DNA from 2 places in the Paraglaciecola sp. G1-13 genome. Region 1 is predicted to be linked to the other one. Evidence: predicted binding sites of a transcription regulator. Region 1 holds the regulator's gene; the other holds the start of a gene.
The links. The regulator ArgR, encoded in region 1, controls arginine synthesis, uptake and breakdown. The targets are predictions, from matches to a motif close to ANTGAATANNTATTCANT.
Positions count from the first base shown of each region.

Region 2: the regulator ArgR is predicted to act here: its motif matches at 2,656-2,673, upstream of gltA (citrate synthase).

Region 1 covers NZ_CM147903.1:178,715-183,147, forward strand. The annotation lists gene AC0L6N_RS00740 (TonB-dependent receptor) at 1-305, shown strand, start outside; gene AC0L6N_RS00745 (endonuclease/exonuclease/phosphatase family protein) at 375-1,550, shown strand; gene argR (transcriptional regulator ArgR) at 1,641-2,105, opposite strand; gene mdh (malate dehydrogenase) at 2,271-3,206, shown strand; gene AC0L6N_RS00760 (DUF2726 domain-containing protein) at 3,303-3,908, opposite strand; gene AC0L6N_RS00765 (hypothetical protein) at 4,046-4,433, opposite strand, start outside.
Region 2 covers NZ_CM147903.1:1,648,506-1,652,938, forward strand. The annotation lists gene AC0L6N_RS06975 (phosphohexomutase domain-containing protein) at 1-1,163, shown strand, start outside; gene gltA (citrate synthase) at 1,256-2,536, opposite strand; gene sdhC (succinate dehydrogenase, cytochrome b556 subunit) at 2,949-3,323, shown strand; gene sdhD (succinate dehydrogenase, hydrophobic membrane anchor protein) at 3,317-3,664, shown strand; gene sdhA (succinate dehydrogenase flavoprotein subunit) at 3,665-4,433, shown strand, end outside.

The DNA.
Region 1 (4,433 bases):
GAAATAGCGTAAACAGTGATTGGTGGGTTAAATTCGACCTTAAAATCAATCAAGAATTCGCCGGTTTCTATGAAGGTCACAAAGGGAATGCTTTTGTGGTTATCGAAAACCTTGGTAACTTATTGAACGATGATTGGGGAGTCTTAAAAGAAGCGTCATTCCCACGTCAACAATCGGTGGTTGATGCTTCAATTAACGATGCTGGTCAATATGTATATAACTCGTTCATCGTTCCATCAGGACAGACGCGCGTTGCAGACGCCTCACTTTGGGAAGTCAGAGTAGGTGTTAACTACAAATTCTAATCATTAAATGATTATGATTGAAAGCCGGCTCTTGTAGCCGGCTTTTTTATTGGTGTTAAGGATGTAAAAATGTACAAATTTTTGGGGTTATTGTTTTTATTTGCTGGAGTGTCTTTAGTGTCGGAAGCGAAAACAGTGCGGATAGCGACGTTTAATGTGAGTATGGAGGCGAGTAATTACTTACCTAAAGGAGTAACACCGACCGGCCAGGAGCTGTTTGAAAACTTGAATAGCGGTGACAATCAACAGATCAAGAATATTGCTGAGATTATTCAGCGTGTGCGCCCTGATATTATCTTACTGAACGAGTTTGATTACACCTCAGATGATGACAAGGGTGTAAAGGCATTCATCAATCACTATTTGTCCGTCTCTCAACAAGGCAACCAGAGCATTGATTACCCTTATTACTACACCGCACCTGTGAATACGGGCGTTCCTTCTGGGGTCGACCTTAACCATAATGGAACGTCCACTGACAATGGTGGCGATACCTTTGCCTTTGGTTTGTATCCAGGGCAATACGGCATGGTTTTGCTCAGCCGTTTTCCCATTAAACGCGAGAAAATAAGAACGTTTCAGCACTTCTTGTGGAAGGATATGCCTAACGGGCTGCTTAACAGCGTAAAAACTGAAGGCGGCGTAGATTGGTACACGCCCCAAGCAAAATCCATATTTAGGTTGTCGTCTAAGTCCCATTGGGATGTACCCATCAGCATCGATGATAAGCTAGTTCATGTTCTAGCAAGCCACCCTACACCGCCGGTTTTTGATGGCCCGGAAAACCGAAATGGAAAGCGAAACCACGATGAGATCCGTTTTTGGACTGATTACATATCGGGTGGTAAGGGCGCTGATTATATTTATGATGATAAACAGCAAAGGGGCGGACTAAGAAGTGAGCATTTTGTCGTCTTGGGTGACTTGAATGCCTCTGCTGAAGAAGGTGATGGTCACAAAGACGGCATTGGCTCATTGCTTAAAAATTCAAAGGTGAATAGCCACAATATTCCTATGAGTGCAGGCGGCGCAGTGCATAGCCCTGAAAACGCTCTGGGAGCTTCTCATACCGCTTTTTGGCGTATGCGGGCTGATTATGTTCTTCCTAGTAAGAAGCTGGGTGAGGTAAGCGCCAGTGGCGTATTTTGGCCAACATCTGATCAGGCTAGCTATCGATTGATCCAAAATCGCCAGGCATCATCCGATCATCGCTTGGTGTGGGTAGATGTAGACGTTACTGAGTAATAGCGCTCAACGGCGTTCTAAACGTTAGTGATGAGCCTGTACAGTCCTAGTGTGTGTACAGGCTCTAGTGTGTTCAGGCAACATGCCGCGTCATACATTTTCGAATAACGCTTCGACACGCATGCGGATTTCTTCAATTTGGTTGATATCAGACGGAGCAATAAAAATCGTATCATCGCCCGCAATTGTGCCTAAAACGCCATCTTTTTGACTTAAGGAATCTAACAATCTAGCAATGAGCTGCGCCGCTCCTGGACTTGTGCGGATGATGATCATCACATTGTTGTGCACTATATCTAACACTAATTGACGAAGCGGGCTGCGAGCCGTAGGCATGCCTAGCTCTGGAGGTAAACAATAGACCATGTCTCCTCTGGCATTACGCGTTCGCACTGCACCGAACTTACTGAGCATACGGGATACTTTGGATTGACTGATATTGTCGAAGTTTTGCGTTTTGAGTGCGTCGACAATATCCCCTTGAGAGCCAAAGTTTTCGGCCTTTAAGATATCCTTAAATGCCTTGATGAGTTCTTCTTGCTTATGAGTAGCCATATATTCCTCTATTTATAGTGGCTATTTTGCCTTAGTACTTGAACTTAAGCAATTTGCCCTCACATCCAAATTCGAACATTTTCAGCTCAGCATTTATTTGTTTTTTCGCGGGTCTTGCATTAGTGTTTCGTTCGCGAATTGATTAGCATTCCACAGGAGAGAATTATGAAAGTAGCGGTATTAGGTGCAGCTGGCGGTATAGGCCAAGCATTATCATTGTTGTTAAAAACTCAATTGCCAGCTGGTACAGAGCTAGCCCTTTACGACGTAGCCCCTGTCGTACCTGGTGTTGCGGTTGATTTAAGTCATATCCCTACTGACGTAAAAGTTGAAGGTTTTGGTAAAGACGACCTAGCTAAAGCGTTAACAGGCAGTGACATTGTTCTTATTCCTGCTGGTGTTCCACGTAAGCCGGGTATGGACCGTTCTGATTTGTTCAACATCAACGCTGGTATCGTTAGAAACCTAGTTGACAGTGTTGCGGACAATTGCCCAGAAGCTTGTTTATGCATCATCACTAACCCGGTTAACACCACTGTGGCAATTGCTGCAGAAGCGTTGAAGGCTAAGGGTGTATACAACAAGAACAAATTATTCGGTGTAACAACACTAGATGTTATTCGTGCTGAAACGTTTGTGGGCAATTTACGTGACTTGAACCCTGCCAACGTGCATGTTCCTGTTATCGGTGGCCATTCCGGTACCACTATTCTTCCTCTGCTTTCTCAGGTGGAAGGTGTTGAGTTTACTGATGAAGAAGTTGCTAGTTTGACGACTCGTATCCAAAATGCAGGTACAGAAGTGGTTGAAGCTAAGGCAGGCGGCGGATCAGCTACCTTATCAATGGGCCAAGCCGCTGCTCGTTTCTGTTTGTCGCTTGTATCTGCAATGCGCGGTGAAAATGTAGTTGAATACACCTATGTTGAAACCAACAGTGATGACGCACAATTCTTCTCACACCCAGTTCGTTTGGGCAAGAATGGCGTAGAAGAAATTCTACCTTACGGTGATCTAAGTGACTTCGAGCAAAAAGCAAAAGAGTCTATGCTTGAAGGTTTACGTGGCGACATTAAACTTGGTGTTGAATTCGTTAATAACTAATTCATTTTCCTAGAATCGAAAAAACCAGCAGATGCTGGTTTTTTTATATCTGCTATTCAGCAAATCAATACTGCCTAATCGCAATGCTCTCTAGGATTAAGCGGCCATAGGGTCTTGTCCTAAGGGCTTAGTCGGGCGTGTGGCGATGTTAGGATCTTTAACTTGACCTGCAGTGCCGGCAACTAATGGGGTGCTTTTTGAGGCAATACGCACTGACGCTAATTTGGCATCAATGCACTGGCGTATATCATGCGCGGTATACCCTGAGCGCACTTTAATGCGCACATGGGGAATACGAGCCGCATCTAGTGCGCCGCTGACAAACCAATCGCGTTGGCGTTTATAACCGTCTTTGCCGTTTTGTGTGGCATGCACTAAGTCTATAGCCACCACAGGTGACATATCGGCTTTTGAGCATAAAACAAAATCTAAATGGCGGCCGCTCGTACGACTCAACGCACTTTTGCCTGCTTTCTTGCTGGTGCTTTCCCTTGTGGCGACCACATCAGACAGTTTAACTCGGCACATTACTCTAAATTGGTTGCCCACAGCCTCATCGATAAGAGCCAGAAAGCTGCGCTCTACAGGAGTAAATAAATTAGTCTTCTTTTTAAACGGGAAGGTTAAGCTGGGTTCATTTAATTTCACTGCACCGATTGCCACCACAATCAATATCATCATTAAGATAATTGCCAATTCCATACCTGCTCCTATGGGCCTGCCAAATTTTTGACAGTTTCCGCCTGTGTTGATGTCTATAGGAGATATTGCAAAGAGAGTGCCAGAGGTCTGTCCGTTTTAATAGCAGGGGCTTTTAATCCCCATTTATCAATCCCCATTTATTTAGAGTTGATAAGTATATCTACTTGGCTGCCTGCTCCATCTGGGGAAATAACAATAATTTTGTGGTCGTTTTGCAGGCGTATAAGAATGCGATTTTGGGATAAACGTTGAGAGATTGGCCCATCTAGACGCTGTCGGAAAAACGCGAGAAGCTCATTGGAGGTCTGTTTGCTATGGTAGGTTAATGATGCTGGAAGCGCGTCGGCAAATAACAGACAAGCACTGGCGTCTGTTGGTATATCAATCCCATGAAAAGCCGCGGGGCAAGTCGTTGGGGCACCACTGTCAACGCTTAGAGCGTGGTTTTGTGCGCTTAGGACGCCCGAATATACTCCGCTAATAAGTAAGCAAAGCGTGGTGCGCTTAACGACTGCTATTGTATTC
Region 2 (4,433 bases), 1.5 Mb from region 1:
CGGCGAGTCACAACCCCATAGATTACAACGGAATGAAGCTTGTAAAAGAGGGCTCACGCCCAGTTAGCGGAGATACGGGGTTGTTCGCAGTACAAGCCTTAGCTGAAAGTTTCAGTGAAAGCGAAGTAGAGACTGGTCTTAAGCAATATTCAACAGCGTTTGTTACTGACGATGAATTCATTCAGGGAAAATGTAGTGTTGCGCCTGAAAAGTTACAAGCAAGTGGTCAATATAACGTCATCTCTATCATGGATGCTTATGTTGAACATATGCAAAGCTATGTAAACGTTAATAATTTCTCACCCCTTAAATTGGTGGTAAATGCGGGCAATGGGGCAGCAGGTAAAGCTTTGGATGCAATAGAATCTGCCTTTCTACAAAAAGGTGTGCCCATCGAATTTATAAAAATTCATCACCAACCTGATGGACATTTTCCAAACGGTATACCTAATCCTTTGTTACCAGAGAGCCGCGCGGATACTGCAAATGCAGTTATCCAGAATAAGGCAAATATGGGAATAGCATGGGATGGTGACTTTGACCGTTGTTTTTTATTCGATGAAAAAGGTGAGTTCGTCGAAGGGTATTACATCGTTGGTTTGTTAGCGCAAGCCTTTTTAGAAAAAGACCCGGGGGCCAAAATTATTTATGATCCCAGGGTGTATTGGAATACCGAAGACATCGTGAAAAATGCAGGTGGTGTGCCGATTAAGAGTAAAACAGGCCACGCATTCATCAAAGAGCGTATGCGTGCAGACGATGCAGTATATGGCGGAGAGATGAGTGCTCATCACTATTTCCGTGATTTCGCTTACTGTGACTCAGGTATGATCCCTTGGTTATTGGTCGCTGAACTACTGTGTTTACAAAATAAACCTTTATCAGAAATGGTCGCCCAACGGATTGCTGCGTTCCCATCATCAGGTGAAATTAATTCTACGTTAGAAAACCCAGATGCATCTATCGCGGAAATTTTGCAGGCTTACGAAAGTAAAGCAACTGTAGTGGATTACACCGATGGCATTGGTTTAGAGTTTGATAAATGGCGCTTTAATTTGCGTAAGTCTAATACGGAACCCGTTGTAAGACTCAATGTGGAGTCACGAGGTGACATACCACTTATGCAAGCTAAAACAAAAGAGTTATTAGACATATTGAAATAGCATTAAAAATAATAGGCAGTGACGACGTTATTGCCTAAAGCCACATAAAAAAATAGCGCCAATTGGCGCTATTTTTTATTCAATTATCAACATTATTTGTCGATTTTGTTGTATTTACGTTGTGCTTCGCCAGTGTATAGTTGACGAGGACGGCCGATTTTCTGACCTGGCTGGCTCAACATTTCATGCCAGTGAGATACCCAACCTACCGTTCTTGCTAAAGCAAAAATACAGGTAAACATATTCGTTGGAATACCAATTGCTTTAAGAATAATGCCAGAGTAAAAATCTACGTTCGGGAACAATTTCTTCTCAGCGAAGTATGGGTCGCTAAGGGCAATACGCTCTAGCTCCATGGCAACATTCAACAATGGATCGTCAATGTTTAATTCAGCCAATACTTCGTGACAGCTTTCACGCATAACGGTTGCACGAGGGTCAAAGTTTTTGTAAACACGGTGACCAAAGCCCATTAAGCGGAAAGGATCGTTCTTATCTTTTGCGCGGTCGATAAATTCAGGAATGCGATCCACTGAACCAATTTCTTGCAACATGTTCAAGCAAGCTTCGTTGGCACCACCGTGAGCAGGTCCCCATAATGATGCAACACCAGCGGCAATACATGCATAAGGGTTAGCGCCTGATGAACCCGCTAAACGTACGGTAGACGTAGACGCGTTTTGCTCATGGTCTGCGTGCAATGTAAAGATTCTGTCTACTGCGCGAGCTACCACAGGGCTGATTTTGTAATCTTCAGCCGGCACAGAGAACATCATATTTAAGAAGTTTTCAGCGTATGACAAATCGTTACGTGGATAGACAAATGGTTGACCAATATTGTACTTGTAACACATGGCGACCAAAGTCGGCATTTTAGCGACTAAACGATACGCACTGCGTAGTCGTTGATCTGCGTCTGAAATGTCTAAATCATCGTGATAGAACGAAGCCATTGCGCCAACTGTACCGCACAACATCGCCATAGGGTGAGCATCACGGCGGAATCCACGGAAGAAGTTATTAACCTGATCGTGAACCAAGGTATGACGCGTGATGGTGTCTTTAAATTCGCGATACTCTTCAGTCGTTGGCGTCTTGTCATGTAACAACATGTAACATACTTCAATGTAGTCAGCGTCGCGTGCTAAATCTTCAATTGAGTAGCCGCGATGGAGCAAAATACCTTTTGCGCCGTCTATGTATGTGATTGACGACTCACATGAACCTGTCGCCATAAAGCCCGGATCGAAAGTGAAATAACCGCTGGCTCCCAACGTACGTACATCGATTACATCATGCCCTGCAGTACCAGATAGAATCGGAAGTTCGACCTCTACATCACCTGCTTTCAAAGTGGCTTTATTGTCTGCCATGTATTGCTCTCCTCAGAAATGTTCTGTTTGCGATAAACCGCATTTTATGATGATTATCGGGAAAAATTGGCGCTATTTGTACTCAGGTTGACGCCATAAGTCAATTTAAAACCATTTTCGCTTAATAATTATTCACCCTCATTCTACCCTGAATATTCATTCTAATTATGCATATAATTTATGCTTGATTATAAACCGTTAATAACGAACAACAATTGTATTTATTGGCGTCGCTGGATATACTCGTGCCTGTCGTCTAGCTCTTGTTAACATGAATAATAAAAGCAACAACTTGTTTACAATATGGCAACAATCTAGGCGGTAGGACACATGTATCTTTAAGCGATTGGTAAGGTGCAACACATTACCAAACAATGACTAGACAACCTACGGGTAAAACAGGCATCAAAACGTGAAAAAGCAGAGACCAGTTAATTTACAATTAAACACAATCAGTTTTCCCCCTGCAGCTATAACTTCTATCCTTCATCGCATTACCGGCGTCGCAATGTTTTTTGCGTTGTTGTTTGTGATCTGGGCTTGGGCGGAATCTGTATCTTCTCCAGACGGTTTTGCATTTGTGCAAGAACAGATGTCGGGAGTTATCGGTAAAATAATCGCTATCGGTACCATTTCAGCGCTCACCTACCACATTCTTGGCGGTCTGCGCCATTTAGTGATGGACATGGGTTACTGGGAAGAACTTGAGTCAGGGAATATCAGTGCGAAAATCGTTATCGGTTTATGGATTGTTCTGACTGTCGTTGTAGGAGTTTTATTATGCTAACTAACCAAGCTAACTTTAAGCGTGACGGCGTTCAGGATTACGTTACTGTGCGTGCCACTGCCATCATCATGACTGCGTTTACTTTATACATGCTGTGGTTTTTCCTTAGCACCCCAACAGTGACCTATGAAATCTGGCACGAGTTGTTTTCTTCTTTAGGCATGAAAGTATTCACTTTTGCAGCGTTAGTGTCTGTGATGCTGCACATTAGAATTGGTTTTTGGCAAGTGCTAACCGATTACGTCAAATCAACAGCCCTTCGCGCTGTTGTGCAATTTTTTATTAACCTAGTGGCGTTTGTCTATGTTGCTGTAGGTTTATTTGTTTTGTGGGGTCTATAAATGAGTATTCCAGTTCACGAGTTCGATGCGGTAGTAATTGGTGCCGGTGGTGCAGGCATGCGCGCAGCATTGCAGATTTCTGAATCAGGAAAATCTTGCGCATTACTATCTAAAGTATTTCCAACACGTTCACACACAGTATCTGCCCAAGGTGGTATTACGGTAGCACTGGGTAACTCCCACGAAGATAACTGGGAATGGCACATGTACGACACCGTAAAAGGGTCAGACTATATTGGCGATCAAGATGCCATTGAATACATGTGTAAAACAGGCCCTGAAGCCATTATCGAAATGGAAAACATGGGTTTGCCTTTTTCTCGTTTCGAAAACGGTAAAATTTACCAACGTCCTTTCGGCGGTCAATCTCAGAACTTTGGTGGCGAACAGGGTGCACGCACTGCAGCCGCAGCTGACCGAACTGGCCATGCGCTTTTGCATTTGTTGTATCAACAAAACGTAAAAAACAAAACCAAAGTGTTCAGTGAATGGTATGCCCTTGATTTAGTTAAAAACCAAGATGGTGACGTTGTTGGATGTACCGCAATTGATATCGAAAGCGGTGAAGTGGTTTTCTTTAAATCAAAAGCGGTTGTGTTAGCAACCGGTGGAGCAGGGCGTATATTCGCTTCTACTACCAACGCCCACATTAACACGGGTGACGGTGTTGGTATGGCTATCCGCGCTGGTGTACCTATGCAAGACATGGAAATGTGGCAGTTCCATCCTACGGGGATCGCTGGTGCAGGAACACTGGTAACTGAAGGGT